Regions from separate parts of the Rhizobium sp. Pop5 genome, predicted to be linked through region 4. Evidence: riboswitches for the same ligand, from Rfam matches in the RefSeq annotation. Region 4 holds a riboswitch; each other region holds the start of a gene.
The links. A riboswitch is a leader RNA that binds a small molecule or an ion and turns the genes downstream of it on or off. The one in region 4 is predicted to bind cobalamin.
Positions count from the first base shown of each region.

Region 1: it holds a riboswitch for cobalamin, as region 4 does, so the genes downstream of both, NE852_RS13515 (ABC transporter substrate-binding protein) here and bluB (5,6-dimethylbenzimidazole synthase) in region 4, are expected to answer to the same signal.
Region 2: it holds a riboswitch for cobalamin, as region 4 does, so the genes downstream of both, nrdH (glutaredoxin-like protein NrdH) here and bluB (5,6-dimethylbenzimidazole synthase) in region 4, are expected to answer to the same signal.
Region 3: it holds a riboswitch for cobalamin, as region 4 does, so the genes downstream of both, cobU (bifunctional adenosylcobinamide kinase/adenosylcobinamide-phosphate guanylyltransferase) here and bluB (5,6-dimethylbenzimidazole synthase) in region 4, are expected to answer to the same signal.

Region 1 covers NZ_CP099399.1:2,264,835-2,272,794, reverse strand. Annotated here, with positions in the region: gene NE852_RS13525 (hypothetical protein) at 1-77, shown strand, start outside; gene NE852_RS13520 (hypothetical protein) at 90-1,508, shown strand; cobalamin riboswitch at 1,688-1,943, shown strand; gene NE852_RS13515 (ABC transporter substrate-binding protein) at 2,117-3,133, shown strand; gene NE852_RS13510 (iron ABC transporter permease) at 3,130-4,170, shown strand; gene NE852_RS13505 (ABC transporter ATP-binding protein) at 4,167-4,931, shown strand; gene NE852_RS13500 (PAS domain-containing methyl-accepting chemotaxis protein) at 4,986-6,755, opposite strand; gene NE852_RS13495 (hypothetical protein) at 7,171-7,737, shown strand; gene NE852_RS13490 (hypothetical protein) at 7,759-7,960, opposite strand, start outside.
Region 2 covers NZ_CP099399.1:3,547,569-3,555,528, forward strand. Annotated here, with positions in the region: gene NE852_RS19615 (adenylate/guanylate cyclase domain-containing protein) at 1-1,149, opposite strand, end outside; gene nrdF (class 1b ribonucleoside-diphosphate reductase subunit beta) at 1,252-2,226, opposite strand; gene nrdE (class 1b ribonucleoside-diphosphate reductase subunit alpha) at 2,400-4,568, opposite strand; gene nrdI (class Ib ribonucleoside-diphosphate reductase assembly flavoprotein NrdI) at 4,547-4,948, opposite strand; gene nrdH (glutaredoxin-like protein NrdH) at 4,962-5,183, opposite strand; cobalamin riboswitch at 5,448-5,673, opposite strand; gene NE852_RS19640 (heavy metal translocating P-type ATPase) at 6,090-7,960, opposite strand, start outside.
Region 3 covers NZ_CP099399.1:2,029,964-2,037,923, reverse strand. Annotated here, with positions in the region: gene NE852_RS12275 (adenylate/guanylate cyclase domain-containing protein) at 1-563, shown strand, start outside; gene NE852_RS12270 (chloride channel protein) at 571-2,361, opposite strand; gene NE852_RS12265 (hypothetical protein) at 2,364-2,636, opposite strand; cobalamin riboswitch at 2,644-3,039, shown strand; gene cobU (bifunctional adenosylcobinamide kinase/adenosylcobinamide-phosphate guanylyltransferase) at 3,345-3,854, shown strand; gene cobW (cobalamin biosynthesis protein CobW) at 3,859-4,905, shown strand; gene cobN (cobaltochelatase subunit CobN) at 4,915-7,960, shown strand, end outside.
Region 4 covers NZ_CP099399.1:1,902,046-1,910,005, forward strand. Annotated here, with positions in the region: gene NE852_RS11580 (demethoxyubiquinone hydroxylase family protein) at 1-409, shown strand, start outside; gene NE852_RS11585 (VOC family protein) at 502-873, opposite strand; gene NE852_RS11590 (RNA polymerase sigma factor) at 952-2,190, opposite strand; gene NE852_RS11595 (YciI family protein) at 2,187-2,549, opposite strand; gene NE852_RS11600 (DUF2865 domain-containing protein) at 2,832-3,935, shown strand; gene bluB (5,6-dimethylbenzimidazole synthase) at 3,947-4,636, opposite strand; cobalamin riboswitch at 4,678-4,865, opposite strand; gene NE852_RS11610 (putative quinol monooxygenase) at 5,157-5,477, opposite strand; gene NE852_RS11615 (3-deoxy-7-phosphoheptulonate synthase) at 5,813-6,880, shown strand; gene NE852_RS11620 (TolB family protein) at 7,111-7,941, opposite strand.

The sequences.
Region 1 (7,960 bases), 360 kb from region 4:
GGAAAAAGCGGGCAGCGTTGGCGCTGCCGAAGGGCGATTACATCGACTACGAACTCTTCATGAAGCTATTCAGCTAGCGGGGGCACGCGATGAATATCTATCGAACCAATCGACCCTTTGTGAAACTCTTCAATGCGGCGGATGCAACGGATGCGACGGAAGTTCTGGGCATCGGCTTTTCCCGCTTCGTCGGCGACGGCACGGTTGAGAACGGACGCCTCAAGGTCACGCGGGAAGGCGAGACGGATCCGACGTGGTGGATCGACCAGGGCAGCCTGACTGTTTTGACCGCCGACGAGGTGAAGATCGAGTTCCCGCCGATCTCCGATCTGGAATTCTATGAAGACTCGGCGCTTGCCGCGCGGGCGCTTTCCGGCTTTCTCGATGCCGGCGGCATGAATGTCGAATATCTCCTGCTGCTGGCATGGGCCGAGAGCGGCTGGACCAATACCGACGCGCAAGGGCGCGATGGCGCCGATGCCGATCTTGCCGGGCCGATCGGTCCCTATCGCTTCGATCCGGATGTCTGGTCGTCTCTCCTGAAGGACAAGGACTATCAGGAGGTTCTGCGCGGGTTTGCCGATGCCGACCGGATCAAGCCGCAGGCGCAGTGCTTCTTTGCCGCCGCCCTTGCCAATCGGCTGCAGCGCGCGCTGAAATCGAAGATCTCGAACCTCGATCCGCCGGCCTGGCTGCTGCGGCTTGGCCACCGCATCGGCAAGGATGCGGCGGTTCGCTTCGCCCAGCTTGACGACGGCGATGCCGTGTCGAAGACGGTCGATGACGTCAGGGCCGTCTCGGCAGCGACTGTCAACGCCAATCCCAAGCTCTTTCCCAGCAAATCCGACACGAAGAAGTCCGATGTCGTGGCGGCGATCAAGGCGGAATTCGAAAGCGGCAAGCGGGCTGTGGTGAAGCGGCTGACCGATCTCGTGCAGCTTTCCTCCGTCGATGGCATGATCAACGGCGGCAGCCCCGATATCCGGCCCGGCGTCCTGGGTTTCCTCGATTTCATCGGACGGTATGAAGCCGCGGGCAACTACAACGCCGTGGTCGATCGCATAAAGAACGAAAACAACCCCCGGCTCGTCGCGATGAGCATCGCGCAGGTTCAGGCCTATCAGGCGACGCTGCATGGGCGGGACGCCTGCGGCAAATACCAGATCATCATGGGAACGCTGGGCGGCAATGTCGCCCCCTCGGGCCTGACGCAAGAGCGGCTTTTCGATCCAGAGGCCCAAGACCAGATCGGCTTTCACCTGCTGATGACGGTCAGGGGAGGCGAGGCTTTCCTGAAATCCGACAGGAGCGACGCGCAGTTCAAAAAATTCGCCCTGGCGGTGGCGCAGGAATGGGCGGCGATGCCGGTTCTCGAAGCGATGACGGGACACCGCGGCGTGCAGCTGCAGCGCGGCGACAGCTATTATTCGGGAACGGCAGGCAACAAAGCGCTGACATCCGCCGACGCCTTCGAAGCCGCCATCCGGAAATTCATGGCCGAGGCGTAGTCGGCTGGACTGTGGGAAGACGTGAAGGTTTCCCATTATGGCTATAACGGTTCCATGTCCAAGACCTTCCACGAGCGGTGTTGAACGCGCCGAATGACGGCCCGCGCCATGCATCCAGCCTTATTTTTCACGGCGTCGGTGCGATCCCCGCAATAATCATTGACGTCTAGCGGATCTGCGACGTAACTGGGCGTGACGGTTTCCCGAGGATGACTCCGAGGGAATTAATAGGGAACACGGTGAGGACGACCCCAAGAGGGACCGAGACCGTGGCTGCCCCCGCAACTGTAAGCGGATTGTCGCTCATATCGGGAGTGCCGGCGCGCCGGCATTTCCTGGGGCCTTCGGGCCCGGCCACTGCGAGCTATCGCGGGAAGGCTGATGAGCGGCGGATATTCGCGAGCCAGGAGACCTGCCGTCAATCACGATCCAATCAACCGGGCGGGGATGCCCGGACAAGGAGCAGACATGATTGACCTTCTGACCCTTCGCCGAACTGCGGCATGCATCCGTCTCGATTGGGCCGCCTGCGGCTAGGCTTTGCGCGCGCGCCCGCCCTTGGGCCGCGCGGCGAAGCCATGCTCCTTTCCCTTTCAATCGAGGTTTTCATGCGCCAGTTTCTCGCCACCATGACATTCGCCTTCGGGCTGATCGGCCTTGCGGCACCGGGCCTTACCGCCACCCAATATCCGCTCACCGTCAGCAATTGCGGTAAGGAGGTGACCTTCCGCAAAGCGCCGACGAAGATCGTTTCGATCGGCCAGGGCATGACCGAAATTCTCTTTTCGCTAGGCCTTGCCGACAGGATCGTCGGCACGGCTGTTTGGGTCGGTCCCGTGCTGCCGCAATATGCCGATGCCAACAGTCGGATCAAACGACTTGCCGACAACGATCCAAGCTTCGAATCCGTTGTCGGGCAGGAGCCGGACATGGTGGCTGCCGAGTTCGAATGGCATGTCGGCGCGCAGGGCTCCGTCGGCAAGCGGGACCAGTTCGGGGACCTCGGGATCAACACCTATCTTTCGCCGGCCGATTGCGTTGCCAAGGTCAACACCGATGGCGGCGACGGCGTGCGCAAGGAGCTGTTCACGATGGAGCTGGTCTACCGTGAGATCGCCGAGCTCTCGGAAATCTTCGACGTGAGGGAGCATGGCGATGCGCTGATCGAGGAGTTGAAGAAGCGCGAAGCCGATGCCGTCACCTCCATATCGAATGCATCGGGCAAGAACCTGCCGGTCGTCTTCTGGTTCTCCAGCAAGGAGGTCAACGGTGATGCCTTCATCGCCGGCAAGAACGGCGCGCCGGCCTACATCCTGAAGACGATCGGCGCCCGCAACGTCGTCACCACCCAGGAGGAATGGCCGCTGGTGGGCTGGGAAACCATCGCCGAGGCGAACCCCGCCGTCATCGTAGTCGCGACCATGGATCGGCGCCGCTATGCGGCCGACGATCCCAAGGTGAAGATCGATTTCCTTGAGCACGATCCGGTGACCAGGGAACTGGATGCGGTGAAAAACAGGCATTTCGTGATGATGGACGCGCAATCGATGAACCCGACGATCCGCACGATCGACGGCATCGAAACATTGGCGAACGGCATCAAGTCCTTCGGCCTCTCGCAGTGAGAGCAGCATCGTTCAGGCAACAGGGATGGTGGGCGCTTGCCGCGCTCACCATCGCAGCCCTTCTTCTTCTCGGGCTGATGATCAGCCTTGCCGTTTCCATCGGAGAGATCTCGATACCGCTGGCGACGACGGCGGAGGCGGTCTCGAACCGCCTGTTCGGCACGGAATTCGTGCTCAGTCGTATCCACCAGGGCATCGTCTGGGATTATCGTCTCAGCCGGGCGCTGGTTGCCGCCAGCGCCGGTGCGTCGCTTTCGCTCTCGGGCGCGATCCTGCAGGCGCTGCTGCGTAATCCGCTGGCCGAGCCCTATGTGCTCGGCATCTCCGCTGGCGCTTCGACGGGGGCGGTCTGCGTGATGATTCTCGGCTTCGGCTACGGCGTTCTCGGTCTGTCGGGCGGCGCCTTCGTCGGCGCGGTCGTCGCGTTCCTTCTGGTCGGCTTTTTGGCGACAGGAGCAGGAGGCACCGGCGAACGCATCATCCTCTGCGGGGTCGCCGGTTCGCAGCTCTTCAATGCGCTCACCTCCTATATCGTGACGACCTCGGCCAATGCCGAGCAGGCGCGCGGCGTTCTGTTTTGGCTGCTGGGTTCGCTCAGCGGCGTGCGGTGGCCGGATGTCTATCTCGCGGTGCCGATCGCATTTGCCGGCTTTTTCATCTGCATGGCCCATGTGCGGGCGCTCGACGCCTTCGCCTTCGGCACGGACGCAGCCGCCTCGCTCGGCATTGCCGTGCGCCGCGTCCAGATCATGCTTTTCGGCCTGACTGCGGCGATGACGGCGAGTGTTGTCAGCATGGTAGGCTCGATCGGTTTCGTCGGTCTGGTCATACCCCATGCCGCCCGCTTTCTCGTTGGGCCAGGGCATCGGCAGCTGTTGCCGGCAACGGCACTCGGCGGTGCGATCTATATGGTCGGTGCCGATATCGTTTCGCGCATCCTTATACCGCAGCAGATCCTGCCGGTCGGCGTCGTCACGGCGCTCTTCGGTGCGCCGGCCTTCGCCATCATCCTTTATCGCGTGCGGAGAAGCGCATGAGCATCAAGATCGAAGCGGTGAGTTTTGCCGCCGGCGACACCGTCATCGTTAACGGCGTCAGCCTCACGGTGGAAAGAGGCAAGGTGCTCGGCCTGCTCGGGCCGAACGGGTCCGGCAAATCGAGTCTCCTGAGGTTGATCTGCCGGCTGCGCAAGGTCCGTAGCGGTATCATCCGTCTCGGCGAGGACGATATCGCCTCGCTGTCGCGCGTCGCGCTTGCGCGCCGTATCGCCTTCGTCGAGCAGCAGTCGACGACCGATACGCAACTGACCGTGCGCGATGTGGTGCAGCTCGGCCGCACGCCGCATCGCGGGCTGCTCATGCCCTGGGGTGAGCAAGACGATGCCGCCGTCGAGGAGGCCCTGTCGCGGGTGGACATGCGGGAGAGGGCGGGCCAGCTCTGGCAGACGCTGTCGGGGGGCGAGCGCCAGCGCGTGCACATTGCAAGATCGCTGGCGCAGTCGCCGAGCGAACTGCTGCTTGATGAGCCGACCAACCATCTCGATATCCAGCACCAGCTCGACATCCTCTCGCTGATCGCCAGGCTCGGTATCACCTCGGTCGTCGCGCTGCACGATCTCAACCTGGCGGCGATGTTCTGCGACAAGCTGGTGGTACTGCGCAAGGGTGAGGTCGTGGCCTCAGGCACGCCGGAGGACGTGCTGACGGAAGAGCTGATCGGTCGGGTGTTCGGTGTTCGTGCCCATGTGCAGAAATCGGCCGTGCACGGCCGGCATCATATCCAATATCTGATGGACTGAGGATGGCGGCAGGCGCAGATGCCGCGCCTGAGCCTCCGGCACCGCTTCGGGCAATCAAAAATCCTGCCAGCCTTCCGCCACGGCGGCCGAGCCGTGGGATCTTGCCGGGCGGGGCCGCTGGAACGGCTTCGGCGAGGCCGACTTGATGTCGGAAAGGGCCGAGACATTGGTCCCTCTCGGCGCGTCGTCGAAGCGGAAATGGCTGAGGAGTTCGAAAAGGGCTGAGGCCTCGCGGGCGAGGCTGTGGCTGGCGGCGGTCTGTTCCTCGACCATGGCGGCGTTCTGCTGCGTGCTCTGGTCGACGGTGTTGACGGCACGGTTGACTTCGGCGAGCGCGGTGGACTGTTCGCGCGAGGCTTTGACGATCGCGACGACATTGCCGTTGATATCGTGAACCTGCGTGGCGATTTCCTCGAGCGCGCTGCCGGCCTTGCTGACCAGCGTCACGCCGGTGGCGACATGGCCGCTGGAGGCGGTGATCAGCGTCTTGATCTCCTTGGCGGCGCTGGCGGAGCGCTGCGCCAGCTCGCGCACCTCCATGGCGACGACCGCAAAGCCCTTGCCGGCTTCGCCGGCGCGGGCCGCCTCGATGCCGGCATTCAGCGCCAAGAGGTTGGTCTGGAAGGCGATCTCGTCGATGACGCCAATGATGTTGGAAATCTCGCGCGACGAATTTTCGATCTGGTCCATGGCTTCGATGGCGTCCTTCACCACCTGGCCCGAATGCTCCGCATGGGCCTTGGTGTGGGTCACCAACTCGCCCGCCTCGCCGGCGCGCTTGCTCGCATCCTTGACGGTGGTGGTGATCTCTTCCAGAGCCGCGGCCGTCTGCTCGACGGAAGCGGCCTGCTGTTCGGTTCGTTTGGCCAGATCGTCGGCAGCGCTGCCGATCTCCTCCGAGCTCGAGGAGATCGCCTTGGCATTGTCGGCAACGGTCGCCATCGCATGCTTGAGCTTGTCGGAGGCGCTGTTGAAATCGGTGCGCAGGCGCTCCAGCGACGGAATGAAGGGTGATGCGATCGTCTGCGAGAGATCGCCGTTCGACAGATTCGTCAAGCAGGCGGCGAGCTGTTCGACGTTTTCGACGCGCGGCGTCACGTCGGTCGCGAATTTGACGACCTTGAAGACCTTTCCGTTCATGTCGAAGATCGGATTGTAGGAGGCCTGGATGAAAACCTTGCGGCCGCCTTTGCCGATGCGCATGAATTCGTCGGCGGCGAGCTTGCCGGCGGCAAGGCTCGGCCAGAATGCCTTGTATTCCTGCGATGCGGCATAGGCCGGTTCGCAGAACATCGAATGATGCCGGCCCTTGATCTCCGAAAGCGAGTAGCCGAGCGCATTCAGGAAATTCTCGTTGGCGGCGAGGATCTCGCCCTCCGGCGTGAACTCGATGATCGCCTGGGCGCGCGAGAGCGCATCGAGCTTGCCCGAGTCTTCGGCCGCGATCAGCTTCTGGCTGGTGATGTCGGTGGCGATCTTGATCACCTTGACCGGCTTGCCGCGGCGGATCACCGGATTGTAGGAAGCCTCGATCCACACTTCGCGCCCGCCCTTGCCGATGCGCTTGTACTGCTGCTGATCGTAGCTGCCGGCGGCGAGCTTGGCCCAGAAGGCCTTGTATTCGGCGGATGATGCGTAAGCCTTCTCGACAAACATGCTGTGGTGCTGGCCGACGATTTCGGAGAGTTCATATCCGAGCGCGCGGCAGAAATTCCCGTTCGCCGTCAAAATCCTGCCCGTGAGATCGAATTCGATCATCGCCTGGGATTTGGAGAGTGAAGCAAGAACGGCAACGGCATTCGCACCACGATCAAGAATATCCACGCTATGCTCCCAGGTTAAGAGGCGCCCCCTCTAAAAACGATAGCGAATATTTGCACTTTCGGATTAATGCGGATTTAACAATAATTTTGACTTTTCGCACAAATGCAGGCAGGAGCATCTTTCGTTTTCGCGGAGTTTTGACTGTGACTTATCTATTTGTTTTTGAATAATTAATGTGATTTGGTTGTTGCGCGTTTTTGCTTACTTCACTTCTAGTGGTAATTGCCCGAAAATATGTAGCCGGCTTCCATTCTGCGGGAGGCGTGGCGCTGAAATCCTGATGGTTTTTCACTGGTTTATCGCGACGCGCCGGCATTTTCGGTTCTCTGGCAGCAGGGGGAGCTTGCTGGCATTTTCGCGTGATTTTGCTATTATTTTTTAGGGGCGCATGCGCCCGGCCGAATGGAGTTTTTCGATGCTCGAACGAAATCAGCTTCCCCTGCGCCCTGCCGCGCCCGGTTTCGCCGCCGCCTGGGTGGTTTTCATCGCGGGCGCCAGCGTGGCGCTCAGCCTGCTTTTTGCCTGCGTCACGCCTTTCGTGGCGCTGGCGGCGGTTTCGGCGGTCGTGCTTCCCCGGCGGATGGCGGCGACGGCGGTTCTGCTGGCCTGGCTCGCCAACCAGATGGTCGGATATTTCGTGCTCGGCTATCCCCAGGATTGGGACAGCTATGCCTGGGGGCTTGCGATCGGCATCGCCGCATTCGCCTCGCTCGCTGCGGCCCTCGCGGTGCTGCGCCTCTCCGCCGATCTGCCGGTGACGCTCGCCGGCGCCTTCCTCGCCGGCTTCGTCAGCTATGAAGGCGTGCTCTTTGCCGCAACGTCAGTGCTGCCATCGGGCGAGGGCGCATTTTCGCCGTCCGTCGTGGCCGGGGTTCTGCTGGTCAACGCACTCGCGGCTATCGGGCTTCTCGGCCTGCATGCCGCTGCGGCGGCCGGTCGTGGGTTGGTTGCGGGCGATCGGGTATTGCCGCTGGCGAGATAAAGACGATTTGTCGCCGCCGATCTACCAGAATTTCCACCATGGACGTTTCTGATCTGCCGGCATAGAGGGGGTGGGTTCTGTCGTAACGGTCGGCTCCGCGATGGTCTCGCCGTCCTGATCGTAACATTCTCCTTCGTCTCCCTGCACCTTGGCATCAAACGCCTGCGCAATGAGCCACATTTTCCGGCGCGTTTCCTGATCGGGATTCTTGGCGACGATGTTG
Region 2 (7,960 bases), 1.6 Mb from region 4:
GTCTTTCGCGCAACCCGCCATTTCAACGAAGGCCCGCGACAGGAGCACCGGACGCTTGACCTCCTTGGTCAGGCTTTCCAGCCGCGAGGCGATATTGACCGCCGGGCCGATGACGGTGAAATCCAGCCGCCGGCGCGAGCCGATATTGCCGTACATGACGTCGCCGACATGCACGCCGACGCCGTAGCGCAGCGGTTCGCGTCCGTTACCCTCATGCTGCCGGTTCAGTTGCGCCATCGACTCCTGCCCTTCGCGGATCGCCTGCAACAGATCGGTGCAGGCCGTTTCCTTGGTCAGCGGGAAGATTGCCAGCAATCCGTCGCCCATGAACTTCAGGATCTCACCGCCATAGCGTTCGATCGGGTCCGATATGGCATCGAAATAATCGTTCAGCAGATGGATGACATCGTCGCGGGGCCAGAGATCCGAGATCGCCGTAAAGTCGCGCAGATCGCAGATCATGATGGCCGCGCCGACGGTCGCGCCGCTGCCGCGCGTCGTGACCCCCGACAGGATCTGCTCGCTCGCATGCGGCCCCACATAGGTCTGCAGCAGCGTGCGCGCCATGATGTTTTTCAGCCTGATCTCGCTGACGAGCGTCAGCGCCGGCAAGAGATCGCGCAGGAAATCGACGTGCTCATTCGTAAAACCGCCCGGCCGGCTGGTGGAAAATGTCACGACGTGCCGTTTGCCGAACGTGTGTTCAACCGGCCAGGCGATATATTCGGTGAGGCCATCGTCGCGCAGTTCCCGGTAGAATGAATCCGCGTCGCCGTCGGCTATGCTTTCCAGCTGTCTGCGGATCTCTTCGGCACCCTGATGGATCGCATTGATCGGACTCGTCAGGAACTCCGGTGTATTTTCGATACCATAGGCGAATGTGTTGATCTTCGCCTCCGTCAGGCCCTCCTTCCAGAGGATACGGGCGCCGATCCATTGCGGATGGTTCGTCCTGAAATGCAAAGTCGCGCGGGCGACCGGCACCCCTGCCGCCATCAGCTTCCCGCACATTTCCACCAGGATGTTGTCGATGAAGCGCTCGTCGCGCGTCTCGTTCACCAGCCAGTCGAGAATCCGCCTCCGACGGACCGGCCAGATGCCCTCGTCCGTTTCAACGGCAGCTTTGGCCTTGTTCAGAAAAGACGACATCAGAAACTCCCGCTAAACCACACTTTCGGCGAGTACCGAATCCAGTTTCGCTGAATGTGGTCGATGAAGAGGCAAATGATAAGGGGAAGCTGAAATTAAGTCTCAGAAATCCCAGTCCTCGTCCTCGGTCGCGACCGCCTTGCCGATGACATAGGAGGAACCCGAACCGGAGAAGAAGTCGTGGTTCTCGTCGGCATTCGGCGACAGTGCCGACAGGATCGCCGGATTGACCTTGCAGGCCTCGGCCGGGAAGAGCGCTTCATAGCCGAGGTTCATCAGCGCCTTGTTGGCGTTGTAATGCAGGAATTTCTTGACGTCCTCGGTCAGCCCGACGCCGTCATAGAGAGCTTCGGTATATCTTGCCTCATTGTCATAGAGCTCAAGCAGCAGGTCGAAGGCGAAGTCCTTGATCTCCTGTTTCCGCTCATTGCCAAGTCGCTCCAGCCCACGCTGGAATTTGTAGCCGATATAATAACCGTGCACGGCCTCGTCGCGGATGATCAGCCGGATCATATCGGCCGTATTGGTGAGCTTGGCGCGGCTCGACCAGTACATCGGTAGGTAGAAGCCGGAATAGAACAGGAAGCTTTCGAGGAAGACGCTCGCGACCTTCTTTTTCAAAGGGTCGCCTGAAGCATATTGCTCCATGATCAGCGCCGATTTGCGCTGCAGGAACTCGTTTTCCTCAGACCAGCGATAGGCGTCGTCGACATCGGGTGTCGAGCACAGCGTCGAGAAGATCGAGGAATAGGAGCGGGCATGCACCGCCTCCATGAAGGAGACGTTGGAAAGCACCGCCTCCTCGTGCGGCGTCGCGGCATCTTCCATCAACCTAATGGCGCCGACGCCGTTCTGGATCGTGTCGAGCAACGTCAATCCGGTGAACACGCGGATCGTCAGCTGCTGCTCTGCCGGCGTCAGCGTTGCCCATGAGGGAATGTCGTTGGAAAGCGGCACTTTTTCCGGCAGCCAGAAATTGCCGGTGAGACGGTTCCAGACTTCGAGATCCTTGTCGTCCTCGATGCGGTTCCAGTTGATGGCGCGCACGCGGCTGATTGGCTTTACGGCGATGTTCATGGTGATTAAGTCCTTCCAATATCTGATTGCGCTCGGAGCCCCCTCACCCCGCCCTCTCCCCGAGGGGAGAGGGGATGTCGCGTCTGCCGCAAATGTCTTCTCCCCATCGGGGAGAAGGTGCCGGCAGGCGAATGAGGGGGCCATTTGCTCAACGGCTCGCGGCCGAAATCAATTCACAGCGTGCAGGAAACGCAGCCCTGCACCTCCGTGCCGGACAGCGCCATCTGGCGAAGGCGAATGTAATAGATCGTCTTGATGCCCTTCTTCCAGGCGTAAATCTGCGCCTTGTTGATGTCGCGCGTGGTTGCGGTGTCGCGGAAGAACAAGGTCAGCGACAGGCCCTGGTCGACATGCTGGGTCGCCGCCGCGTAGGTGTCGATGATCTTCTCCGCCCCGATCTCATAGGCGTCCTGGTAATAATCGAGATTGTCGTTGGTCATGAACGGCGCCGGGTAATAGACGCGGCCGATCTTGCCTTCCTTGCGGATCTCGATCTTCGAGACGATCGGATGGATCGAGGAGGTGGAGTGGTTGATGTAGGAGATCGACCCTGTCGGCGGCACCGCCTGCAGGTTCTGGTTATAGAGACCGGAAGCCATCACCGTTTTCTTGAGCGCCGCCCAGTCTTCCTGCGTCGGAATGTGGATGCCGGCATCGTCGAAAATTGCGCGAACCTTCTCCGTCGCCGGCTTCCATTCCTGCTCGATATATTTGTCGAAATAGTCGCCGGAGGCATATTTCGAATTTTCGAAGCCCTTGAAGCTCGTGCCCCGCTCGACCGCCAGCAGGTTCGAAGCGCGGATCGCGTGATAGGTCACCGCATAGAAATAGATATTCGTGAAATCGACGCCTTCCTCGGAGCCATAAAAGATGCGCTCGCGGGCGAGATAGCCGTGCAGGTTCATCTGTCCGAGGCCGATCGCATGGCTCTCGTCATTGCCCTTTTCGATCGAAGGCACCGAGGAGATGTGGCTCATGTCGGAAACTGCCGTCAGCGCCCGGATCGAGGTTTCGATCGTCTTGCCGAAATCGGCGGAATCCATCGCCGCCGCGATGTTCAGAGAGCCAAGATTGCAGGAAATATCCTTGCCCATCGTCTGGTAGGAGAGGTCGTCATTGTATTCGCTCGCCTCGCTCACCTGCAGGATCTCCGAGCAGAGATTGCTCATGGAGATGCGCCCGGCGACCGGGTTCGCCCGGTTCACCGTGTCCTCGAACATGATGTAGGGATAACCGCTCTCGAACTGGATCTCGGCGATCACCTGAAAGAATTCGCGTGCCTTGATCTTCTTCTTGGAGATGCGGGCATCCGCCACCATCTCACGGTACTTCTCCGTCACCGAGATTTCGGTGAACGGCGCGCCGTAGACGCGCTCCACGTCGTAGGGCGAGAAGAGGTACATATCCTCATTGTTTTTGGCGAGTTCGAAGGTGATGTCGGGCACGACGACGCCGAGCGACAGCGTCTTGATGCGGATCTTCTCGTCGGCATTTTCGCGCTTGGTATCGAGGAAGCGCATGATGTCGGGGTGATGGGCGTGGAGATAGACCGCGCCCGCGCCCTGGCGCGCGCCGAGCTGGTTGGCATAGGAGAACGAGTCTTCGAGCAGCTTCATGATGGGTATGATGCCGGAGGATTGGTTCTCGATCTGTTTGATCGGCGCGCCGGCTTCGCGAATATTCGTCAGCGACAGCGCCACGCCGCCGCCGCGCTTCGACAGTTGCAGCGCCGAATTGATCGACCGGCCGATCGATTCCATATTGTCCTCGACACGCAAAAGGAAGCAGGAGACGAGCTCGCCGCGCTGCTTCTTGCCGGCATTCAAAAAAGTCGGCGTCGCCGGCTGGAACCGGCCGGAAATGATCTCATCGACCATGTCGCGGGCAAGGGTCTCGTCGCCGCGGGCCAAAGTCAGTGCCACCATGCAGATGCGGTCTTCGTAGCGCTCCAGATAGCGCTTCCCGTCGAAGGTTTTCAGCGTGTAGCTGGTGTAATATTTGAAGGCGCCGAGAAACGTGGGGAACCGGAATTTCCTGGCATAGGCCTGGTCGAACAGGTCACGGACGAAATTGAAGGAATACTGGTCGAGCACTTCCTGCTCGTAATAGCCTTCAGTGACCAGATAATCGAGCTTCTCCCTGAGGTTATGGAAGAACACCGTGTTCTGGTTCACATGCTGCAGAAAATACTGCTTGGCCGCCATTCGGTCTTTGTCGAGCTGGATCTTGCCCTCGTCGTCATAGAGGTTCAGCATCGCGTTCAGCGCGTGATAATCGAGCGTTTCCGCAGCCTTCAGCGGCTTTGCGCCCACATCCCGCGTCAAATTTGTTCCCGTGTCCAAAATCGTCCCATCCCATCTTTGACATTGGCGACATCCTCGGAGGTTCCCAGGAGCTCGAACCTGTAGAGGTACGGCACCTGGCACTTCTTCGAGATGACATCGCCGGCAAGCCCGTAGGTCTCGCCGAAATTGCTGTTGCCCGCGGCGATCACGCCCCGGATGTTGGAGCGGTTTTCCGCATCATTGAGGAAACGGATCACCTGCTTGGGCACGGCCCCTTTACCGCCGTCCCCGCAATAAGTAGGCGAGATCAGCACGTAGGGTTCGCGAATGTGGATATCTTCAGCGCTGAGGGGAATGCGCGCCGCGCGCAATCCCAGCTTCTCGACGAAACGATGGGTATTCCCGGATCGGCTGGAATAATAGACGATCAGCCCCACCGCTCTTCTCCGATCAGGAGAGCGCGCTGATCATATCGGGACGGAAGCCCGCCCAGTGGTTCTCGCCGGCAACGACGACCGGAACCTGCATGTAGCCCATGCCGCGCACGCGATCGAGCGCCTCGGTGTCCTGGGAAATATCGACGATGTCATAGTCTACCCCCAGGCGATCCAGGGCGCGATAGGTGGCGGTGCACTGAACGCAGGCAGGCTTGCTGTAAACGGTAACGCTCATCATGTTCCTCGTGATGTCAATGAATTCAGGACGCAGGACTGGGATCGGGCGCCATGCGGCGTCCGGGGCAAAGTTTGATAATGATCTGGCAAAGTTGGCGCTTTAAACGCCCAATAGCATCCCTCGCAGGATGTGCGCGGGTGGCGGCCTTGATGTTCTCGACATGACTTCAAACCCCGAAGTGCTCATGCGGATGTTCGGGGGCAGTGCAACAGGCACGGATAGATTCCGTCTTCATGCACGCGACCTTCCGGACACCCCGCCCGTGGACGTTTCGTTCGAGGCAGGTCTCCTGGCTCACGGGTCGAAGCACCCTGCCCAGCCTTCCCGGAACCTCATGCTCCAGTGACCTGAAATCGGACAGTTGCTCGCCGCTCACAGTTGCGGGGGCAGCTCCGGCATTGCCGCGCCGTAATGGCGAAGCGCACCGTATTCCCATCTTAGCCCCCGATCCTCACGAATCGAAGGAACCTCAAACACTAGATATAGTACGCGAATCCCAATTCGCGTCAACGGATGGTTTGTGCATCGCGTTACGGGAGGTTTGAAATCACTGCATTCCTGTGAAAAACAGGGATAACGAAGGCTTAACGAAAAGACGCTGTAGAGAAGGGTCCGATAAAGAGACCCGGCCTGTCGCCAACTCCCAGGCTGGGACAAGCCATGCAAAACTCGCAACGTCATCCTCGGCCTTGTGCCGAGGATCTGCGCCGCTCAATTAAGCACCTGAAAATAAATGGTTTCTTGTCAAACAATTACAGCGGTCAGATGCTCGGCACAAGGCCGAGCATGACGGAGAGACCTTGTCGACAAACTGAGAGCCGGCCTAAGCGATGGCCCGCTCCGCGGTTTGGATTCTCGATCGCGCCCAAATCGGTGGTCTTTACATCGCCATTCGGGAAAAATTCATCCCTTTAAGCGAAGCAGCCTGAGCGCATTGATCGTCACCAGCACGGTGGCGCCGGTATCGGCGAGGATTGCCGGCCAGAGCCCGGTAATGCCGGCGATCGTCGTCACGAGGAAGACCGCCTTCAGGCCGAGCGCGATTGTGATGTTCTGCAGGATGTTGCGCATGGTCCGCTTGGAAAGCGCGATCATCCGCGCCACGTCCCCGACGCGCCCGTGCAGCACGGCGGCATCCGCCGTCTCCAGCGCCACATCCGTGCCGCCGCCCATGGCGATGCCGATATCGGCCGCCGCCAGCGCCGGCGCGTCGTTGATGCCGTCGCCCACCTTGGCGACGGTGAAGCCTTCACGCTTCAATTCGCCGACGACCCGCTGTTTGTCCTCCGGCATCATCTCGCCGCGCCAGTCGATGCCGAGCATGCCGGCAACGGCCGCCGCCGTGCGTTTGTTGTCGCCCGTCAGCATCATTGCCTTCACGCCTGCCGATTTGAGCGCGGAAAGTCCAGCCCCGGCATCCTCGCGCGGCTCGTCGCGCATGGCGATCAGGCCCGCGGCTGCGCCATTGACGAGCAGCACCGATACGCTCTTGCCTTCGTCATTCAGCGCCGTGATGCGCCCATCCTGCTCTCCATCGAGCGCCCCGCGCTCGCGAGTTGCGGACGGCGACAGCAGATCCAGGGTCTCGCCCCCGACTTTGCCGGTGACGCCCTTGCCCGGCAGCGCCTCCAGCTCGAAGGCCGGCGGCACGGGAACGCCGCCGGCCTTGGCGCGATTGAGGATTGCCAGCGCCAGCGGATGGCTGGAACCTTGCTCCAGCACCGCCGCGCGCGACAGGACCTGCGCTTCGCTCAAGCCGAAGGAAACGATGTCGGTCACCTGAGGTTTGCCTGCCGTCAGCGTACCCGTCTTGTCGAAGGCGACCATCGTCACCTTGCCGAGCGTTTCCAAGACCGCGCCGCCCTTCATCAAGAGCCCGCGCCGGGCGCCGGCCGACAGCGAAGCAGCGATCGCCGCCGGCGTCGAGATGACGAGGGCGCAAGGGCAGCCGATCAAGAGGAGCGCCAGCCCCTTGTAGATCCATTCGCTCCATGAACCGCCGAAAAACAGCGGCGGAACGACCGCAACGAGGGCTGCGACAACCACCACGCCCGGCGTATAATAGCGTGAGAACCGATCGATGAAGCGCTCCGTCGGCGCCTTCGATTCCTGCGCTTCCTCCACCAACTTGACGACGCGGGCGATGGTATTGTCGGCGGCGGCCGCCGTGACGCGAACCCTGAGCACCGCATCGCCATTGACCGTGCCGGCGAAGACGACGGCATCCACGCCCTTGCGCACCGGCGTGCTTTCGCCCGTCACCGGAGCCTCGTCGATCGCGCTCTCGCCTGATACAATGACGCCGTCTGCCGAGATGCGGTCGCCGGGGCGAACCATGATGATCGCACCGACGGCGAGGCTCTCCGCAGGCACTTCCCGCGTCTGCCCATTGTCTTCAAGCAGCGCATTCTTCGGCACCAGCGTCGTCAGCGACTGGATGCTTTCGCGCGCCTTGCCCGCAGCCACACCCTCCAGCATCTCGCCGACAAGGAACAGGAACACGACGGTTGCCGCTTCCTCACCGGCATTGATGATGACGGCGCCGACAGCGGCGATCGTCATCAGCATCTCGATCGAAAACGGTGTGCCCGATAGGGCCGCCATGACCGCACGCCGCGCGATCGGCACGAGACCGACCAGCATGGCGACGATGAAGGCATAGGGGGCGATTGCCGGCACGAGATGGCCGGCGGCATAGGCGGCAACGAGCGCTGCACCGGAAAGGATGGTCAGCCGCCCCTTCTTGCTCTGCCACCAGGGGCCGGACATCGGCG
Region 3 (7,960 bases), 130 kb from region 4:
CCATCAATGCCGCAATCCTGCTTGCCGATCTCCGGAATTTCACCGCCTTGACCGAGGTCTATCAGCCGGAGGAGATCGTCGGCTTTCTCAACGAACATTTCGATCTGATCGACCGGCATGTCGGGGAAAATTCCGGCGAGATCCTGAAGTTCATGGGCGACAGCGTGCTGGCGATCTTCCCAACGGATGCGGACGATCCGCAACAGGCCTGCCTGGCGGCCCTCGCTTCGGCAAGGAACCTGCTGGAGGCAAACGAGGCGCTCAATCGCGAGCGGGCGGGCAATGGCGGCCCCGATATCGGCGTCGACGTCGTGCTGCATCTCGGCGAGGTTTTCTACGGCAATGTCGGCGCCCAGGGCAGGCTCGATTTCACGGTGATCGGCAGGGCGGTCAACGAGGCCTCGCGGCTTGAAAAGCTTTGCGGCACGCTCGAGCAGCCGCTCCTGATGTCGGAGAGCTTCGCGACGACCTGCGCCGTGCCCTGCCAATATCTCGGTTCGTTCGAACTGCGCGGGGTTTCGAAGCGGGCTGATGTCTTCAGGCCCGTCGACACAGCATCGTAGCGGCCGCTCAGATCTCGCCGGATACTTCGCGGCGGCGGCGGTCCAGTTCTTCGCTGTAGCGGCGCAACGTATGGCTTTCGCTGAGCTGACCGACCACCTTGCGTTCGATCAGGTTGTTGACGACGGCCAGCGCTTCGCTTTCGCTCTTATCGAAGATCGCCGCCGCCTGCCTGGCGTTCATCTGCGGCTGCAGGAAATCGTTGCGGTATCGGATGAAATCGGCAAGCACCTTGCCTTCGTCCTGGGCGTCCGTCGGGTTGGCGTAGATCTCAGGCACCAGCACGAGGCCGGCATATTTGTCGCTCTCCTCGACGAGGATGACGCGCTGGGTCGAGCCTATCGGGAAGGCCTGTTTGAACTCCTCCAGAGAGATGCCCGATCTTGCGGTCTTGACGTCTGATCGCATCAGCTTGTCCACCGTCAGATTGCGGATCCAGCCGACATCGTGGGCGCTACGGATGCTTTCGCCGCGCAGGTGGAAGCGCCAAGTGGCGAAGGAATAGCCGAAGGTCGAGCGCACAACGAGCGAAGAGGTGATGACGGCGGCGAGCACCAGCGCGGTGATCGGGAAGTCGCCGGTGATTTCGAGCGCGAGAAAGGTCATGGTCAGCGGCCCGCCGATGACGGCGACCGCAAGCGAGCTCATGCCGACCACGGCATAGATGGCGGGCGTCAGGGTCGTCGCGGCGAAATAGGGGCCGCAATAGGCAAAGAGCTTGCCGAGCAGGGCGCCCATGAACAGCGAGGCGAAGAACAGGCCGCCTCTGAAGCCCGAGCCGATCGAAATCGCTGAGGCGAGGGACTTCAAGAGAAAGAGGCCGATCAGCGCCGGGATCGCGACGTCGCGCGACAGATTGAGATGCAGCGCGCCGTGGCCGGCCGAAAGCACCTGCGGCGAGATCATCGCCAGAAGGCCGACGATAATGCCGCCGAGAGCAGGGCGGAAGGGCGGCGCGATCGAACTCTTGCGCGCCACCTCCTCGATGAAGGCGACGCCCTGCATGATAAGAATGCCGACGCCGGCGCAGAAGACGCCGAGCAGCAGCGCCGGGATATAATCGGCAGGCACGACCGAGCCGAAGCTGCCGATATCGATGGTGAAATCGCCATCGGCAAGCAGCCTTGCGACGAGTGTGGAAACGAGGGCGGAGGTGACGACCGGCGTCAGCGACACGATCGTATAGGTGCCGATGATGAGCTCGAAGGCATAGAAGGCGCCGGTCAGCGGCGCATTGAAGGCGGCGGCGATGGCGCCGGCTGCGCCGCAGCCGACAAGGATGCGCAGGTCCGAGCGGCGAAGCTGCAGCTTCAGTCCGAATTTCGAGGCGAGGCCGGCGGCAAGTTGGGTATAGCCGGCTTCCAGGCCGACGGAGGCGCCGAAACCGTTGGAGAGCAGGTTCTGCACGGCAACGATGATGCTGTCGGTCAGGGAAAGACGGCCGCCATGCAGGGCATTGGCCTCGATCGGATCGACCATCGGCTTCTTGCGCCGTTTCGCCAGCACCAGGAGCAGCAGCCCGAGCAGGACGCCGCCCATGACGGGCGCGGTCAGCAACAGCAGCTTGTCGTCGATGTCAGATGAACTCAACCTCTCGCTGTCTGCTATGCCGAATATCAGCTGGTGCAATTCGTTCGAAACGAAACTCATGCCGGTGACGGCAAGTCCCGAAGCGATGCCGACGACGGCGCCGGCCAACGACAGGCCGATTTCGCTGCGTCGCGTCAGAACGCGCAAACGGCCGGGATCGAGGAAAACACGCAGCGCGCGGAGACGGCGCCGATCCAATTTCATGAGCATGGCTAGACAACTAGGCAGGGAGAGGCCGGGTCAAGGGTGAAGGCCGGGTCCGCTTGCGATGCAATTGCGGCAAAAAGCCGGCGTGCCAGACAAATTTTTATGACATAAGCCTCTGATAAATGACGATATTTTAGGTAGAGTAAGTCGTGTCGGCGTTTGCCTGCCGGCTCGCTGGCCATTCCGGCGTGCCAAGGCCGGTTGACTTCACCCCGGAGCTTGCCTAACCATCCTTGATATAAAGGGTGGTCGCCTGACCATCCCACGATGATGGTCATCTGACCATCATCGGATATAACGGATGGTTCCGGATCGGCGTTACGCTTTCCGGATGAAAAGGGAATGTGACGAGGCGGACCCAAGCCGGGCGCTTTCATCACAGCCGACCCCGCGACTGTAGAGCGGTCAGGGTCTTGCATCCGGCATCGAGCCTTTTTCGTCGGCAGCCCGCAATGGTGCGGGCGGGCGGAGCGGAGGAGATGCCGGAAAAGCCACTGGAAATGCATGGTGATCAACCGGGGTCGGACGCCTCTATTTCTACGAATCGTCCACCTTTTCACGAGATGCAGCCGGGAAGGCGAGGCAGATCCGCTGGCACGATCAGGGGCGACCGGAAACGGTCGTCCCGGTCGCGGCCGATACCCGCGAGCCAGGAGACCTGCCATCCCGTGCCGGGCGAAAAGCCCAACCCTGGGCAAGAGGCCCGCTGCCAGCACGGAGGTTGTTTTGGCTGAACGATTGAATTCGGCGCTGCCTTTGGTGGCAGATGTGGGGCTTTCGGCCTTGTGCGTCGAGTATGCGGTACCCCCCTCTGTCCTGCCGGACATCTCCCCCACAAGGAGGGAGATGGAATCGCGGCGACGATCTCCCCAAACAACTGACGTAAGGCGATGGTCTCGCCTCTTGCCGATCTCCCCCCTTGTGGGGGAGATGTCCGGCAGGACAGAGGGGGGTGCAACACCCTCCGCTGCAGAAGGCGTCCGAGCATGAGCACCACCTTCATCCTCGGCGGCGCCCGCTCCGGTAAATCGCGTTTTGCCGAAAACATCGTCACGGCGACCGGCCTCGAGCGTCATTACATCGCCACCGGCCGGGCGTGGGACGATGAAATGCAGGCGCGCATCGACCAGCATAAGGCGGATCGCGGCCCATCCTGGACCACGCATGAGGAACCGCTGGAGCTTGCCGAGCGGCTTACGGCCATCGATGGCGAAGGCAGGGCGATTCTTGTCGACTGCCTCACACTCTGGCTCACCAATCTGATGATGGAGGGGCGCGATATCATCGCCCAGTCCGTTGCGCTCGCCGCCTGGTTGCCCCAAGCGAAGGCACGGCTCGTCATCGTTTCCAACGAAGTCGGCCTCGGCATCGTGCCCGAGAACCGCATGGCGCGGCAATTTCGCGACCATGCCGGCCGGCTGCACCAAATGATCGCGGCCAATGCCGACGACGTCTATTTTATCGCGGCAGGACTGCCGCTGAAAATGAAGGGTTAGTTCCATGCAGCAGAAAATTCCCGCAACCGTCATCACCGGCTTCCTCGGCGCCGGCAAGACGACGATGATCCGCAACCTGCTTACCAATGCCGGCGGCAAGAAGATCGCACTCATCATCAACGAATTCGGCGATCTCGGCGTCGATGGCGATGTGCTGAAGGGCTGCGGGGCGGAGAACTGCACCGAGGACGATATTATCGAGCTCACCAATGGCTGCATCTGCTGCACGGTGGCCGACGATTTCATCCCGACCATGACCAAGCTTCTGGAGCGCGACCAGCGCCCCGATCACATCGTCATCGAAACCTCGGGACTTGCGCTGCCGCAGCCGCTGGTGGCCGCCTTCAACTGGCCTGATATCCGCAGCGAAGTTACCGTCGACGGCGTTATCACCGTCGTCGACAGCGCGGCTGTTGCCGCCGGCCGTTTTGCCGACGACCACGATGCCGTCGATGCGCGCCGCGCCGAGGATGAATCGCTCGATCATGAAAGCCCGATCGAAGAACTTTTCGAGGATCAGCTGACCTGCGCCGACCTGATCGTGCTGAACAAGACCGATCTCATCGACGCCGACGGGCTCGGCCGCGTGAAGAGCGAGGTCGCCTCGCGCATTGTCCGCAAGCCCGTGATGATCGAGGCCCGGAATGGCGAGGTGCCGGCAAGCGTGCTGCTCGGCCTCGGTGTCGGCACCGAAGACGATATCGTCAACCGCAAGTCCCATCACGAGCTGGAGCATGAGGATGGCGAGCCGCATGATCACGACGAATTCGACAGTTTCGTCGTCGAACTTGGCGCGGTCGCCGATACGGTAGCATTCGTCGAGAAGCTGAAGGGCATCATCGCCGAGCATGATGTGCTGCGCCTCAAGGGCTTCATCGATGTCTCCGACAAGCCCATGCGCCTGCAGCTGCAGGCCGTGGGTGCCCGCATCGACCAGTATTTCGACCGCGCCTGGGCGCCGGGTGAAGCCCGCAGCACCCGCCTCGTCGTCATCGGCCTGCACGAGATGGATCAGGACGCGGTGCGCAAGGCGATCGAAGCGCTCGTCTGAGGATATTAAATGCATCTGCTTCTGGCCCAGCAGGGAACGATCAGTGACGGGGACGAGGCGATCGACCTCGGCCAGTCGCCGGGCGATATCCTGTTCCTGTCGGCCGCCGACACCGAGCTTGCGGCGATTGCCGCGGCTCATGCCGGTGGGATGGCGGGGTATTCGCTGAGGCTTGCGAGCCTGATGAGCCTGAAGCATCCGATGTCGGTCGATACTTACGTCGAGCGGACCGCGCGGCATGCGAAACTGATCATCGTGCGGGCGCTGGGTGGGGCAAGCTATTTCCACTATGCGCTGGAGGCGCTGCATGCGGTGGCGGCGCGCAGCGGGGCACTGATTGCGGTGCTGCCTGGGGATTCCAAGCCGGATGCCGGGCTGACGCCGTTTTCGAATGTGGCGTTGGAGGATCTGAATGCGTTGTGGGCTTACCTGATCGAGGGCGGGGATGCCAATGCGCGGGGCTTTCTGGCCTATGCGGCGGCAATGCTGTCTGGTGAGGAGAAGCCGGCGCCGGCTGCGCCGTTGATGAAGGCGGGGATCTGGTGGCCGGAGCGGGGGTTGATTGGGGTTGAAGAGTGGGAGAGGCTTGTCTCGGGCGTGCCGACGGCAGAGGTGAGATTCGAACTTACGGAACGCCCCACCGTCGCCATCGCCTTCTACCGCGCCCTCGTCCAAAGCGGCGAAACAAAACCCGTCGAAGCCCTGGTCGAAGCCCTGCAGGCGGAAGGCCTCCGCCCGCTGCCGGTCTTTGCCTACAGCCTCAAGGATCCCGTTTCCAAGGGCATCCTCGAATCCATCTTCGCCGACCTTAAACCCGATGTTGTCATCAATACGACGGGCTTTGCCGTCTCCGCACCGGGCGCCGATCGCGAGCCGACGGTGCTGGAGGCGAATGACGCGGTCGTGCTGCAGACGATCTTTTCGGCCTCGTCGCGGGAGGCATGGGCGGCCTCGTCGCAGGGGCTCTCGGCCCGCGATCTCGGCATGAATGTCGCGCTGCCGGAGGTGGATGGCCGCGTTTTGTCGCGTGCCGTCTCCTTCAAATCGGCCGCCCGTTACGATGCCGCGGTCGAGGCCAATATCGTATCCAGCGAGCCGGATGCCGGGCGCATGGCCTATGTCGCTGATCTTGCCGCCAACTGGGCGCGGCTACGGCAGCGGCCGCCGGCGGAACGGCGTGTTGCGCTTGTCTTGGCGAATTATCCGAACCGGGACGGGCGGCTCGGCAATGGCGTCGGCCTGGATACGCCGGCCGGCACGATCGAGGTGATGCGGGCGATGACGGAGGCCGGTTATCCCATTGCCGATATTCCCGCCGATGGCGATGCGCTCATGCGGCATCTGATGGCGGGGCCGACCAATTCCGGCTTCGATGGCAAGGTGGTGCGCGAGCGGCTTTCCCTGAGTCGATACAGGAGCTTCTTTGCGTCTCTTCCCAGTCAGATTCAGGATGAGGTGACGGCGCGCTGGGGCGATCCCGAGGCTGATCCCTATATGCGGGATGGCGCTTTCGCGCTGCCCTTTGCCCGCTTTGGTGGCCTGCTCGTCGGCATCCAGCCGGCGCGTGGCTATAATATCGATCCGAAGGAGAGCTATCACTCGCCGGATCTCGTGCCGCCGCACGGTTACTTCGCCTTCTATGCCTTTTTGCGCGAAGAGTTCGGCGCCGATGCCGTCATTCACATGGGCAAGCACGGCAATCTGGAATGGCTGCCGGGCAAGGCGCTGGCGCTGTCGGAAGCCTGTTATCCCGAGGCTATTCTTGGGCCGCTGCCGCATCTTTATCCTTTCATCGTCAATGATCCCGGCGAGGGTACGCAGGCCAAGCGCCGCACGGCCGCCGTCATCATCGATCATCTGACGCCGCCTTTGACGCGGGCCGAAAGCTACGGGCCGCTTAAGGACCTGGAGGCGCTGGTCGATGAATATTACGAAGCCTCGGGCGGTGATCCCAGGCGTATCCGGTTGCTGTCCCGGCAAATCCTCGAGCTTGTTACCGATATCGGGCTGGACCGTGACGCGGGGATTGCGAAAGGCGAGAGTGAAGGCGAGGCGCTGAAGAAGCTCGATGCCTATCTTTGCGATCTCAAGGAGATGCAGATCCGGGATGGGCTGCATGTGTTCGGGGTGTCGCCCGAGGGGCGGCTGCTGACGGATCTCACCGTGGCCCTGGCGCGGGTGCCGCGCGGGCTGGGTGAGGGTGGAGATGCGAGTTTGCAGCGGTCGATTGCGGGGGATGTGTTGGCTTTCCCCCTTCTCCCCAGCGGGGAGAAGATGTCCGTCAGGACAGATGAGGAGGCGAGCGACGTCAGGAGCGAGCGGCTGAGCGCAGGCGAAGCCGAGTCTGTGGCCCCCTCATCCGACCCTTCGGGCCACCTTCTCCCCGCTGGGGAGAAGGGGAGTCGCGCACTTCAGTGTCCCTTCGATCCTCTCGACTGCGACATGGCCGCCCCTTGGGCTGGCCCAAGGCCGCCAATCCTTATCGACCTCCTCGACGCCCCCTGGCGCACGAACGGCGACACCGTCGAGCGCATCGAGCTGCTCGCCGCCAAGCTCGTTTCCGGGGAATTGGAATGCCCAACCCTCTGGTCCCAAACCAAAGCCGTGTTGGATGAAATCGAGGCCCGCTTGAAACCCTCCATCCTTGCCAGCGGCCCGGCGGAGATTACCAGTCTGCTGCGCGGTCTCGATGGCCGTTTCGTGCCGCCTGGCCCCTCCGGCGCGCCGACGCGCGGGCGGCCGGACGTCTTGCCGACGGGGCGGAATTTCTATTCGGTGGACAGCCGGGCAGTGCCGACACCGGCGGCTTATGAGCTTGGGAAAAAATCCGCGGAATTGCTGATCCGCCGCTACGTGCAGGATCACGGGGAGTGGCCCGTCTCCTTCGGGTTGACGGCCTGGGGCACCTCCAACATGCGTACCGGCGGCGACGATATTGCCCAGGCTTTGGCGCTGATCGGGGTCAAGCCGGTGTGGGACATGGCTTCGCGGCGCGTCACCGGCTACGAGATCATTCCGCCCGCCATGCTGCGGCGGCCGCGGGTGGATGTGACGC
Region 4 (7,960 bases):
TTGCCGCCTGTTTCGGGAAGCAATGCCATCCAGGAACGCCAAGCCCTGTCGCATCATGGCATTCTGGAGCCTCGGCGGTTATCTGCTCGGATTCCTGACGGCCCTCGGCGGGCGCAACATGGTCTGGATCTGTACCGAGGCGGTTGAATGCACGGTTCACCGTCATCTGGAAGATCAACTGGCTTTCCTCGAGACCAGAGATCCAAAGCTTCATGGCCTTATCGCCTCGATTCAGAAAGAGGAATTAGCGCATCTCAGGGAGGCTGAGAGGAACCAGACTAAACGCGGCATCGGCCACGCCGTGCTGCTGCCGGTCGTCGCCGCGCTCACCGACCTGATGATCTGGCTCTCGACATGGGGAGACTCAAGCTGGATGCGCGCCGAAATGGCGCACTCCAAGCAGGCTTAGTGGTCTGGCGTCATTACCGATCTCTGCTTCGGCCCAAAGCAACCTTTGCTCTGGGCCAGAGGCTTAATCGTCTAGCGACGGCGGCAGCGAAGTCAGTTGTTCGCAAATCGCTTGGGAGGCTCAGCCAGGTTGATCCGGTTGCCCTCATCATCGAACAGCTGAGCCACGACCCCAAAGTCGCCTTCGATTTTGTTGGCCAGTTTCAAGCCCTGACGCGAAAGCCTTTCGAGCTCCGCCTCGAGCACGGGGACCACGATCGTTATGATCCCGTTGCCAGCGCGTTTGTCATCCTTCCAGACCTGCAGTCCGGCCCCGCCCATGTTACGCCACTGAGCCATGCCCGGTATCGGTTTGCTATCTGCGGGGCGTCCCATGAGCTTCTCATACCAGACGAGCGCCTCGTCAAAGTTGGAAACGGTGGCGCAAGCGAAGATGCTCTGTACTGCTATTGAAGTGGTGGTCATGTCGTTCTCCTTGGTTCGACAAACGGATGTCGTGCAGGAGTTCTCGATTTCGACAGGCGCCGCGAAAAAACTTCGCGGTCAACACAAAACTTTTAAGCGCTGTTCTTCGAGGTGGCGCCGTTCTGCCTCCGACCAACACAATCCGATGGCGACCGTGAAAGCTTCCGCCGCCTCGACATGTCTGCCCAGCTCGGCGCAAATCTGCGCGCGGGCCGTCCAGTACGGCAGGTAGTCGGCCATCCGCGGGTCGCTGGCAAGCGCATGTATATCGCCAAGAGCCGCGTCTGCCTGGCCTATCCGCATGAGAGCCACGGACCGATTGAGCGTCACGACGGGCGACGGAGCAATCCTGCCCAGCATGTCGTAGAGGGAAACCACGGCCTGCCAGTTTGAGATACCGCTCAAACGGCGCGCGACATGGGCAGATTGGATGGCGGCCTCGATCTGGTAGCGGCCAGTCGGACCGTTTGCATTTGCTTCTCGGAGGAGTCCTTCGGCGAGGCGCAATTGCGCGTGATCCCAAAGTCCGACATCCTGGCCGTCCAGCGGTACGAATGCACCGTCAGGCCCCCTGCGGGATGATCGCCTCGCCTCCGTATAAAGCATCAGTGCGAGAAGACCTTTCGGCTCGGGCTCTTGCGGAAGCAGGGAGACAACCACGCTGGCAAGCCAGATTGCCTCTTGTCCAAGCGCCTCCACCCCGTCGATGTCCATCCACCCGCTCGTATAGGCGGCATAGATGGAGGCGAGCACCGGCGGCAAGCGGTGCGACAGTTCCTCTTTTTCCGGCACGAGGAACGGAATTTTCTCATCCCTGATCCTCGCCTTGGCTCTTACAAGCCTCTGCCCCATGGCCTTTGGAGAGACGAGAAACCGCGCGGCGATATCTGCCGCGGTCAGGCCCAGCACCGTCTGGAGGATCAGCGGCGTTCGCGCCGAGACATCGATCTCAGGATGTGCGCAGGCGAACATGAGCGCAAGCCGCCTGTCCGCAATGTCCTCGTCCATGTCAGCCGCTGCCGAGAGTTCCTCGGTGATGAGGGCGAGATGATCGGCGCTCTTCGCCTTCACTTTGTCCTTGCGCCAGTCGTCGAACTTGCGTCTGCGCGCGATGGTCAACAGCCAGGCGTCGGGGTTGTCAGGCACGCCATCGACAGGCCATTTCTCGAGAGCCGTGAGGAAAGCCGTCGCGAGCGCATCTTCGGCGGACGCGATATCACCCAGCCGTCCGCCAAGATAAGCGACAAGACGGCCATAGCTCTCGCGCGCCACCCGCTCTGCTGCACCTCGGGCAGCGGAGGAACCCGAAAGCGTCATCCGGCATATTCCGATGAATCCCTGATGCGGCGAACCTCAACCGTTCCCCAGGTCGCGGCAGGGCAGCGTGCCGCCCATTTGTTGGCTTCGTCCATATCGGCGACGTCGATGATAAAGTACCCGCCGAACTGTTCGCGAACATCGGCATAGGGGCCGTCCAGAACACTAACCTCGTTTCCTTGAACGCGAACGAGACTTCCCTCGGATGAACTGACCAGCGCATTGCTGGAGACGAATGCTGCTGCTTTCTCCAGCGCTTGTTGATAGGCATACATCTGGCCCATGAAGCGCGCCATCTCCTCGGGTGCAACGGCCTTCCCGGCGGCTTCGTCGGCATGCAGCATGAGCATGTAGCGCATCGCGTTTTATCCTCAGTGAAGCCAATTCCCGCAGGGGGGAGCGACAAGAATAACAATTCGGATGAAGAAGGGAACTGCCATTGGCGGATTGCAGTCGCTGCTTCAGGCGCAATGCTACCTCGACTTCCCTAACGTAAGGCCTCCCCACATCTTCTGGATAAAATCTCGAAAATGCGGTAGGAATTGATCGACGCTTATTAAGAGAAACACGTTAAGAGACAAGGCACGGCGGATGAACGCCGCCTTTGACCTATGGACACTTTCTCATTCCCGGACGACGCCGTGAAACGCCGAAACCTGTCTCTTGCGCTTCTTCTTGCATTGGCAGCACCTGCCACTGCCGCACAGTCCAGCGCCATCTGCGACGACCTGCGCGGCCGCCTGGCCGACCTGCCGCGAACGATCGCCACCAATAGCGGGCCGGAAGCGCGCCAATATGCTAGCGCCATGGCCGAGCAGAACCTCGAGCTGCGCAAGGTCCGCAACGATCTGCGCAATTTCGGCTGCACCTCCGGCAGCATGGTCGTGATCGGCGGCGAGAATGCAGATTATTGCGCCGAACTTGCTCAGGCCGAAGGCCGGATGACGGACAATATCCGTTATCTCCAAGATCGCCGCGACGAGCTGCGCAACCAGGGCGACGGAACTGACGACGCGCGCCGCGAACTGACCGCCGCTCTCGAGCGAAATGGCTGCAACAGCGACAATTTCTATGCGCCGACCGAGCGCAGCGCCAACGACCCCGCCCCGAGTGTCGAGGAACAGGCGATGCGCACCGATACCTTCATTCCGCTCGGCGGAGGTGAACAGGTTGACCCAAGTTACTACGGCCTGCCGCGGGCCGAGATGCTCTCGCCCGTCAGCACCATCTGCGTGCGCAGCTGCGATGGCGGCTTCTTTCCGATCAGTTCGAACGCCACCTCGGTCGATTTCGGCCGTGATGCCCAGACCTGCGCCAAGATGTGCCCCGGCATCGAGACGCAGCTCTTTTATCGCGACGTGACGAGCACGGAAGCCTCGAACATGATCTCGGTCGCGACGGGCACGCCCTACAGCGCGATGAAGAACGCCTTCGTCTACAAGAACCGTGCGCCTGGCGAAAAGAACAGCTGTGCCTGCAATCTCACCGCCTATTACAACGAGATGCGCAGCAAGCAGGCCCTGAGCGAACCGCCGCAGCAGGGTTCGATCACCACGATCCACACCGATCCGCCGGCCAAAAATGCTCCAGCAGCAGCCGCGCCGCAGCCATCCGCTCCGGAGCGTCCCTACGATCCCACGCAGAACAAGGTCCGCCAGGTCGGCCCGCAATTCCTCGCCGGCGACCAGGGCTCGATCGATCTTGCCAATCCGGCGACACCCGGCCCGCAGCCGCAACAGCAGTGATTGCGACGGCTTCAGCGCTCGCTCCGTCCCCACCCGTCGTAAAACACCAGTTCTTCAAGCGGCACCCGTTGCCGCCAGCCTTTGACCGCAAGTTCCGGCTCCTCGTAAAGCCGGTCGACGAAACCGGCGCAAAGCCAGGCGACCACCTCGATATGTTCGGGTATGCCGAGAATGGTCTTTAGGTCGCCTTCGCGGAAAATGCTGACCCAGCCGATCCCGATCCCTTCCGCCCGCGCCGCGAGCCAGAGATTCTGGATGGCGCAGACCGTGGAATAGCTATCCATCCGGGGATTGTGCGTGCGCCCCAGCACAACGCTGCCGCTGCGCGTGGGATCTGAGGTCACGCAGATCCCGAGCGGCGCCTCGACGATGCCCTCGAGCTTGAGCGAGCGATATGTCTGCCGCCGCTCACCCTCGAACATCAGCGTCGCCTCCTCATTCGCCTTTACGAAGGCATCGCGCACCCGTGCCCTCACCTCGGCGCTTCTGACCAGAATGAAATTCCACGGCTGCATGAAGCCGACGGACGGCGCGTGATGCGCGGCGTTCAGCAGCCGCTCCACGACGTCGTCGGGCAAAGGATCGGGCAGAAACTGGCTGCGCACGTCACGCCGCGTCATGATCGCGTGATAGACGGCCTCGCGTTCGGCCAAGGAAAAACCGGATGCCGCCGAAAGGGCATCCTTATCTAAGGGTCGCATCGTCAAATCCCCAACAACGCAACCGCCCGCCGTCCGCGCGGGTTGGGTCTATCTCGCCAGGCCGGTCTTCTGACTTGGCGTCATCCGTCTGCCGCGGCCTTCCCGGCGAAAAGCCAGTGGCATAATGAGCGGCAGGCGTCGGCCTTACAGCGTTGGGCACGTTCCGGCCTTGCACCGGATTCCCGATTCTCCCGCTGAGGCAGCGGGCACCTGACGGCGCATCTATTTCAGGAATCAGGTGCGTCGGCAAGCCGGCCGATGTTGTCTTCGAGCCGTCTTCAGTTGGCGGATGCACGATGCTCCCTGAATGCCGCTGCCAGCGTCCTGAGCGCCGCGCGCGACCTGGCGTCCGTCGCCGCAAACCAGCCAAGCGCCGCCAGGCCGAGGCCGAAGAAGCGATGGCGGAGAACAGCTCCTAGACTTTGTCGGCCAAGAAAGGGCGCGGTGGAGATCGACGCCCGGACCAAATCCGACGCCTCTAACGTTTGACGTCCCTTTGATCGCCATCCCGAAGCGGACCTCAGTTAGCTCTATTAGTCTGCCGAGATTTCGTATGCGCGGCAGATCGCCCTGGTTGCGGCTCCCCATGCCGAAGCCTTCGTACGGATTTGATGTGCTTCAAACGCAAGCCTATCAATAAAACGTTTTCAACGCGCCAGATCATGGGATCTTCGGTCTGTGTAACCTCAAATGAAAGGCAACCCGGCTCTGCCCTGGTCAGGCGAATGTGTTCAGGAAGATATTTCTGGACGATATCGATCTCGTCCAAGGATGCACAAATTAATTGTCCCGAAAGGCGGACCTTGCCAGTCTCGTCGTTCGGCCCGTTGCTCTGATCCATCTCATGATCCTGCTTTTTGACTTGCTGAACTTTATTGCACGGCGCCGAAGGACGGCAAAGTCCCGCAATCCGTGCCCCTACCTCCTTTGGGCTCCGCCGGTGCCACCCGTTGCTTCCAGGCTGCAAATTCCGCGTGACAAAACCCGATCGTGACGCTACATACGCCTGATGTCGATCATGTCCGTCTACGCCTCGCGATTTTATTGGTACCGCTTCTCACAGCGGACGCGGGTCCATGCGTAACTGAATTCGACGCGACGACAACCCGAACAGCCGCTAGTCTACCTGGCGGCTTTTTTGTTCCGCGCGGGTATGACCAAACAGGAGCATACCCCGTGTCCGATACCATTGATGATCTGCGTATCCTCGAGATCACCCCGCTTACCAAGCCTGCCGATATCATTGCCGAAATTCCCCGCAACGCTGGCGTCAGTCAGACCGTGACCAGCAACCGCGATGCGATCCATCAAATTCTTCGGGGCGAGGACGATCGGCTGATCGTCGTCATCGGCCCCTGCTCCATCCACGATCCCGTTGCCGCCCGGGACTATGCCGCACGGCTTGCGGAGCAGCGACGACGCCTCGCGGGCGATCTCGAGATCGTCATGCGCGTCTATTTCGAAAAGCCCCGCACCACGGTCGGCTGGAAGGGCCTGATGAACGACCCGCATCTCGACGGCAGCTACCGCATCGAGGAAGGCTTGCGCATCGCGAGGGGCCTGCTGCTCGACATCAATGCGATGGGCCTACCCGCCGGCGTCGAATTCCTCGACACGATCACGCCGCAATACATTGCCGACCTCGTGAGCTGGGGCGCGATCGGCGCACGCACGACCGAAAGCCAGATCCATCGCCAACTCGCCTCCGGCCTTTCCTGCCCGATCGGTTTCAAGAACGGCACCGATGGCGGCGTCCGCGTGGCGCTCGACGCGATCCTTGCCGCCTCGCAGCCGCATCACTTCCCCGCCGTGACCAAGGACGGCCAAGCGGCCATCGCCTCCACGACAGGCAACGAGGACTGCCACATCATTCTCCGCGGCGGCAAGCGGCCGAACTACGAGGCGGCCGACGTCCAAGCCGTGATGGCCGAAGCGACCAAGCTCGGTGTCAACCCGCGCATGCTGATCGATGCCAGCCACGCCAACAGCGGCAAGGATCCGATGAACCAGCCGAAGGTCGTCCGCGACGTCGCCGGCCAGATCCATGCCGGCAACGACCACATCAAGGGCATAATGATCGAGAGCAATCTCGTCGCCGGGCGCCAGGACCTCGTTCCCGGGAAACCGCTGGTCTACGGCCAGTCGATCACCGACGGCTGCATCGGCTGGGACATGTCGGTCGACGTGCTCGAGAATCTGGCCCAGGCCGTCCGCGATCGTCGCACGGCCACCGTCGCGGCCTGAGCGGCACTATCAAGCGCGGCGGGCAGATATCCCGCCGCCCATTCACAGGTCAATCCTCGTCCAAAAGATGCAGGCCCTCATAGGTCCAGAAGCCGCCCCATGGTTCCGGTTTGACCAGACCAGAAGGCATCTTCAGGACTCTCCCATGATCCGTCTGATGCCTATTCCAGAGTGGTTGCGTCAGGCATGAGGGCGCCACCACCTCATCAAAAAATGGCGGTCCGTCGCTCTCAAGAACTCATCGGGAAATAGCGCACATAGGCAAACTCGTCACCGTCTGGTGACCAGCAGGGCACGTTGATCGTGCCCTGCCCGCCGAAAAGCTCGAACAGCGTCTTCAGGTTGGCGCCGTCCATATCCATCAGTCGCAGGCGCACGTCGAGGTCGCGCGGATGGTCAAAGACAGAGGGGTCGTAGGAGAGGATCAGCACCTTGTCGTTGTTGGGCGACGGATGGGCGAACCAGTTGCCCTGATCGTCCGATGTCACCTGCTGGAGACCCGTGCCGTCGGGATGGATGCGCCAGATCTGCATCAGTCCGGTGCGGCTGGAGTTGAAATAGATCCACTGGCCGTCGGTAGACCAGTCCGGCCCGTCATTGCGGCCCTCGCCATGCGTCAGCCGCGTCTCCTCGCCGCCGTCGACGGAGATGGTGTAGATGTCGAAGACGTCGTCGCGGATACCGCAATAGGCAAGCTGCCGGCCATCAGGCGACCAGCCGTGCCAATAGGACGGCAGATTCTCAGTGATGAGCCGCGGCGTACCGCCTTCGATCGGCAGGGTATAGATCGCCGACTTGCCGAATTCGGTCTTGTCGGAGATGACGATCCTGGTGCCATCAGGCGAAATGCCGTGATCGTTGTTGCAGTTGACGGCAAAGCCGGTATCGACATGGACCACCTCGCCGCCATCAAGCGGCAGCCGAAAGAGCAGTCCGTCGCCGTTCATCAGCAGGTACGAACCGTCGGGCGAGAAATTCGGCGCTTCCACCAGCTTGTCCGTTTGCCAGACTTCGCGGGCCCTGCCCGTCCTAATGTTGTAGATCTCGACGGAGCTGCGCATGTTTCCTCCTCCCGAAAAT